DNA from 3 places in the Nostoc sp. UHCC 0252 genome. Region 3 is predicted to be linked to each of the others. Evidence: riboswitches for the same ligand, from Rfam matches in the RefSeq annotation. Region 3 holds a riboswitch; each other region holds the start of a gene.
The links. A riboswitch is a leader RNA that binds a small molecule or an ion and turns the genes downstream of it on or off. The one in region 3 is predicted to bind cobalamin.
Positions count from the first base shown of each region.

Region 1: another riboswitch for cobalamin. It lies ahead of cobG (precorrin-3B synthase); the one in region 3 lies ahead of VB732_RS05150 (DUF1636 domain-containing protein).
Region 2: another riboswitch for cobalamin. It lies ahead of VB732_RS28660 (DUF1636 family protein); the one in region 3 lies ahead of VB732_RS05150 (DUF1636 domain-containing protein).

Region 1 covers NZ_JAYGHE010000042.1:17,871-20,073, reverse strand. The annotation lists gene VB732_RS21540 (FAD-binding domain-containing protein) at 1-180, shown strand, start outside; gene VB732_RS21535 (hypothetical protein) at 184-642, shown strand; cobalamin riboswitch at 747-885, shown strand; gene cobG (precorrin-3B synthase) at 935-2,203, shown strand, end outside.
Region 2 covers NZ_JAYGHE010000073.1:5,322-7,524, reverse strand. The annotation lists tRNA gene VB732_RS28665 (tRNA-Val) at 503-576, opposite strand; cobalamin riboswitch at 862-1,026, shown strand; gene VB732_RS28660 (DUF1636 family protein) at 1,048-1,464, shown strand; gene VB732_RS28655 (cobalt-precorrin-6A reductase) at 1,467-2,203, shown strand, end outside.
Region 3 covers NZ_JAYGHE010000005.1:146,840-149,042, forward strand. The annotation lists gene VB732_RS05140 (high light inducible protein) at 26-238, shown strand; gene VB732_RS05145 (hypothetical protein) at 301-540, shown strand; cobalamin riboswitch at 896-1,039, shown strand; gene VB732_RS05150 (DUF1636 domain-containing protein) at 1,338-1,748, shown strand; gene metE (5-methyltetrahydropteroyltriglutamate--homocysteine S-methyltransferase) at 1,824-2,203, shown strand, end outside.

The DNA of each region.
Region 1 (2,203 bases), on a different contig from region 3:
AACCGTGAAAATTTAGAACGCTACACCAAAGGCATTTATTGCCAGAAATGTCCCCTTTACGGTCATTGTGATTTTGAAGGCAGCTATGAAGAATTAGAACAGCGACTTTTTCCCAAAGGGGAATTTAGCAAACAAGCTAATAGCCAAAGTTGGCAACGTGGAAAAAAAGGTAAAAAGTGAAAAATGAATAAACCAATTGTTTGGGTACATGGAGACTGCCTCAGTCCAAATAATCCCGCATTAGAACAATACCCTGATGCGCCAGCTATCTGGGTTTGGGACGAGGCTTTGATAGAAGAATGGCAACTGAGTCTCAAACGCATCGCTTTTATCTACGAATGTTTGCTGGAGTTACCCGTTGTTATCCGTCGTGGCGATGTGGGACAAGAAATTTTAACTTTTGCTCAAGAACATGATGCAAATTTAGTTGTCACAGCCAACAGTCCCAGCCCCCGATTTGATGATATCTGCAATCAAATAGAAGGTTCGATAGCAGTGGAAGTACTAGAAGTAGAACCATTTTTTGAGTATGACGGCTATATTGACCTCAAGCGGTTCTCGCGCTATTGGAAAGTCGCTCAAAATTATGTTTTTCGTTCAAATCTGCCCCTCTCTGACTCAGAAAAAGACAGTTTCGTGTAGTAAAACCAGGGAGAAGTCTTTTTATTAAATCTAATTAGGCGATTACTACATGAGCCATCGAATTCACGCTTTTGGGCGTGGATAGGTTGATTCAAAATATGAAGCATTAAATATTCTGACTGCGTTCTCGTGCTAAATTACTAAAGCTTGGAGTTGGGAAACTCCGGTGAAATTCCGGGACTGTGCCGCAGCTGTGATGGGATCACCCAAGTCAGAATGCCAACTCTCAAGATGTCAGAGAAGACACACTCACCTTATACTCCCTGCGTTGCACGGGGAAGGAGTTCCAAGTTTGCTTTCAGGATTTGCCACTTGTCCTGGCTTGTTTTATGCTACACCCGCCGCCGATGGTATATTATCTCGCATTAGAATACCAGGTGGAATTATTAGTAGTCAGCAGTGCCGTGCGATCGCAGATATAGCAGAACAGCACGGTGGCGGCTATGTAGATGTGACTAATCGAGCTAACCTACAAGTCCGCGAAATCCGCACGGGGATAAATGCTGAGGTTCTGAAACATCTACAGGATATGGGACTAGGTTCTCGTAATCCTGTTGTAGACCACATCCGTAATATTATGACCAGCCCAACTGCTGGTATCGACCCGCTAGAATTAATCGACACTCGCCCTTTTTTCCAAAGTTGGGATGATTATATTGCTACACATCCGGCGCTTTCTGGATTGTCGGCAAAATTTAGCGTTTGCTTTGATGGTGGTGAGATAATTCGGGTGTGCGATCGCTTGAATGATATCCTATTTGCTGCTGCCTTAGTTGACGGTAATGTTTATTTCCGCCTTTATCTGAGTGTCGGCGCAAAGGGGCAACCGCCTAGCGATATGGGAATTTTGTTATCACCAGAGCAATGTTTGCCCGTCTTGGCAGCTTTGGCGGATGTCTATCTAGCTCATAGTAATACTACAAGTAAGCGTCGGCTACGTCTCTTAGAGTTATTGAATACTTTAGGTTGTGAAAATTATCTTCAGGAAGTTGAGCAGCGTCTACCTTTTTCTCTTTTATGCAGTGACCTAACCCCCCAACCCCCTTCCCTAATAGGGAAGGGTGAGAAATTCTCCCCTCTCCTTGTAGGAGAGGGACTGGGGGAGCGGTCAGATGCGAAGTATCAGCATATTGGCATCCATCCCCAACGTCAGCAAGGCTTATTTTACATTGGTGTCGTCTTACCCCTTGGACGATTGGAGAGTAACCAGATACGTGGTTTAGCAGATTTAGCAACGAAATACGGTAGCGGCACTCTTCGATTAACCCCTTGGCAAAATCTGTTGCTAACAGATATTCCTCAGCAATGGGTTGGCGATGTCCTGCAAGAAATTGCTTTCTTAGGATTGGATTCCTCAGCAACTAATATCAAGAGTGCATTAGTTGCCTGTTCTGGAAAAAAGGGTTGCGCCTCTTCTGCCACGGACACCAAAAGTCATGCATTAGCATTAGCAGAGTATCTTGAAACTCGCGTTATTCTCAATTGCCCTGTTAATATCCACTTCACTGGCTGCGAAAAATCCTGCGCCCAGCATACCAAGAGTGATATTACTCTGCTCGGT
Region 2 (2,203 bases), on a different contig from region 3:
GATAATTTGAGGTTTAATTGGCTAATTGGTATGAAACTAAAGACAGAGAGAGTACAGGCGAATATGGCGTGAGTATGAGTATTTATGTACTTGCTAACGATAAAACTGGGGAATGATTGTTTCTTACGTTTCTATTGTTGAATGATTAGCTTTGATAGCATTTAAGCTTTAATACCTAGCTCTACAATTAGCTATAACAAGCGACATAAGACTTAAGCTTGCATTCTACATGGGACTGAAAATAGAGGTGCTATAGGCGAATATGGCTCAATCCCTAATCTGGTAGGCATATATAAGCTAATCAAGAATATTTTTATCAATTGATAACGAAAAGTTATAAAAATATGGGTAAATGATAAGCTTCTCTCAAATCAGCTAGTTACCCCTATTTCATTGTTTTAAGGATAAAATAGTATTGATTGAGAGAAAACTGAGAGAAAACAAGTTGGTTAGAGCGCTACGTTGACATCGTAGCCAGTACTGGTAAGGACATTATCTAAAATGGACGTAACTGGATTCGAACCAGTGACCTCTACGATGTCAACGTAGCGCTCTAACCAACTGAGCTATACGTCCTTAACCACACGAATATTAACGTTAGCATATACTTCTTGGATCGAGCAAGAAAAAAACCTAAATCTAGCAAACTTTATTATGTGACACCTCGTATCTGTGGCAAAAACCGGGTTTAGCGCAATTGATTAAAAGTCAAAGCCTGGATTTTGGTTCAGAAAAGCAATTCATTTCGCCTTCTAAAGAATGATGCAATATCGCAGTAATCTGACTTGTGGAGCTAGGCAAAGTTACGATATTTGCTCCTTACTCTTGGTAATATCCTTTTATTTAGATGACCCTAGTGTATGATCGATAAGGTTATTCGGTTCTGGTGGGGAGCAGCTACCAGAGGTAACGGGGAAAGTTCGGTGCAAATCCGGCGCTGTCCCGCAACTGTAAACTAATTTGAGATGTAATCTAAAATTTCAAATTGAGTAAGTCAGGATGCCCGCCGAAATAGATTTACCAGTTCCACATATCTGCGAGGTACAGATGACTACTACTGTAAATATTTCCCCAACGAATCCTTTGGGTGTTGCTGACCATACTTTATTTGTTTGCAAAACTTGCGCTAGCGTTTGGCATGAGGGAAAACGCTTAGGTGAAAGCGGTGGTCAAAAACTTTTAAACCAACTTCAGCAGCTTGCACAAGATTGGGATTTACGAGATGAATTTCCAATTAAAGAAGTTGAATGCATGAGTGCTTGTAATCGTTCTTGTGTAGTTGCTTTTGCTGCTAAAGGCAAATTAACATATTTATTTGGTGATTTAGCCGTTGACGGTAGTGCATCTGCGGTACTAGAGTGCGCTAGTCAATACTATGTCAAAGCAGATGGTTTACTGCCTTGGTCAGAGCGTCCAGAAGCCTTGAAAAAGGGCATTTTAGCAAAAATTCCACCTTTATCTTAATGATGCGCGTTTTGATTTTGGGTGGTACGGGAGATGCCGCAAAATTAGCTGCGAAACTGTCGACTATTCAAGGGTTAGAAGCAATCACGTCTCTAGCCGGTCGCACCCGTGAACCCTCAATTCCGTTAGGCGATTTACGGGTTGGATGCTTCGGTGGTGTGGCTGGATTGGCTAGCTATCTGCGTCAAATGCAAATCGACTTGTTAATTGATGCAACCCATCCTTTTGCTAGTCAAATTTCCTTTAATGCGGCAGATGCTGCAACTGAAGTCGGAATACCTCGTTTAATGTTAATACGTCCGCCTTGGGAAAAAGAAAGTGGCGATCGCTGGATTGAAGTCGATAGTGTTGAAGCTGCCGCCGCATCTCTACAAAATCAGGCACAGCGAGTATTTTTGACAGTTGGCAGACAAGAACTCGCCGCTTTTGCCCACTGCGAGAAAATTTGGTTTCTGATGCGGATGATTGATCCCCCTACTGATGATGCTTTAGTACCGCCAGGAAGGATTTTGTGCGATCGCGGGCCTTTTACCTTCAATAATGAAAGGCAAATCCTGATTCATCATAATATTGATACCATCGTGAGTAAAAATAGCGGTGGCGATGCGACAAAACCCAAAATTATGGCGGCGCGAGAACTGGGTGTGAAGGTTGTCATGATAAATCGTCCAGCCACACCGCCAGGCGAACAGGTTACTGATGTTGATGGTGTTTTAAAGTGGCTAAAAGTAAAAAAATA
Region 3 (2,203 bases):
CATAAGCAAGTAAAGGAAAAAAGACATGACAAGCAAAGGCTTTACCATGAACGAACTTGGTCAACTCAACAACTTTGCAATCGAACCAAAGGTTTATGTAGATCAAACCCCAAGAGCAGGTTTTACCGAGTACGCCGAGAAACTCAACGGACGTTTAGCGATGATTGGTTTTGTCTCACTCATAGCTCTAGAAGTTGTTACAGGACACGGCTTGATTGGATGGCTGACAAACCTATAACTAAATCTGAATATTGAAGAATTTCACTCAATTAACCGATATAAAATTACCAGAGGATAGCTATGAAAACTGATTTTGATTTCCCTAAAAAAGATTTAATTGGCCCCGTTGTTTTTCGCCCCAATTTCAACAACTTTGAAACAATTAATGTTAACCAAGCCTGGTCATTATTTTTCAGTGCAGGTCAAGATGATAAAGTACTGGGAGAATCAACTGAATTAGGCAAGTTTTTCACTAACCTTTTAATTGCTGTGGGAGTAACAGGAACCATTTGGGCAATCTATTTCAGCAATTTGGGATAAAAAGTTGGCTTCAGGTTTTAAGTTGAATAAATATATCCGAAGTCTTGGTGGACATAACCAAGACTTCTTTTAAATTTTAGGAATCAATTATTAGTAACTGTGTATTTAGCGGGACTTAAACATTTTTGAGGGAAAAACAAGTCTCAAACCCATGCAGCGTAAGGGAAATACACCTTATGCTCAAAAATAGCCCAAACCTCAGATATATTAATAAACTAAGCAAAACGATGTTAAAGTCTTTCTGTATATAGATTTGAGGTTCTTTTTTGGTTGTTTTTGTCTCAGTCCCACTAACAAATGGTAGCTATTGCAACCAGTCAGTTTAAGTATGATTAAATTCATAATCATGCTATTATTAGACCAATATCAACTCGGTTCTGTTGGGAGTCAGCCATCAGACGCAAGGGGGAAAGTCCGGTGTAAATCCGGCGCTGTCCCGCAGCTGTAATCAAGGTTCGCCTTGTGAGTCAGAATGCCCGCCGAAAGCAACACGTAAACTCATACCCATCTGCGAGGTACAGGTGAATATTGCCATAAATATTTCAACGATACATCAGTTTCACGTTCTCATAGTGCCAGAGATACTCCACAGACTACTCATGGCTGTGAAATTATAGGCAGTTTATTGATAATTGCAATTATGCTTTGGTGCAACTGTCATTTGCGCTAGCTTTTTGTTGGCGTGAAAGCTTTTGCAAGATCATTTTTGCCAAATTGACACGTTATGTTGCAGTTGTACGACTGCAAAAAGTTGTCATATCTGCGATTCAGACTTCTTTCTACAAACTTCAAAATTAATGCTCAATAAACAACATACTTTGTTTGTTTGCACGACTTGCGCCAGCGTTTGGCAAAACGGTAAAAGAGTTGGTGAAAGTAAAGGTGAACAACTACTAAAGCAACTTCAACAACTTGCACAAAACTGGGAATTGCGAAATAAATTCCACATTCAGGGAGTTGAATGCATGAGTGCTTGTAACCATTCTTGCGTCATTGCCTTTACAGCAGAAGGTAAATCAACCTATCTCTTTGGCGATTTACCAGTTGACGGCTGTGCATCTGCTGTATTGAAATGTGCAACTCAATATTATACTAAGCCTGATGGTTTATTACCTTGGTCAGAACGACCTGAACCTTTGAAAAAAGGGATTTTAGCAAAGATTCCACCACTAAATAAGTGGGCAAAATTAAACATAAGTTGTTGTTAATTGATGATTGGATAAAATTTCTCAGTTTCCAATCTCTAGTACCTAAATCATTAATCTTAAAAGGAACAGAAAGTAATGCAGATTCAAACAGCAACATTAGGCTATCCCCGCATTGGTAAAAACCGGGAAGTAAAGAAAGCGCTAGAAGCATTTTGGAGTGGTAATATAGAGTCCGAATCATTACTGCAAACCATACAAAAAGTTGAGGAATCTAACTGGAAAACCCAACTTGAAGCCGGAATTGATTATATTGGAATTGGAGACACAACTCTCTACGATCATGTACTTGACTGGACATTTCGTTTTGGGCTAATTCCTGAAAGATTTCAACAGCTTTCTGGCTTAGAACGCTACTTTACAATGGCACGAGGTAAAGAAGGAATTCCCGCCTTGGAAATGACCAAGTGGTTTGATACTAACTATCACTATCTTGTCCCGGAAATTGCTGAATCAAC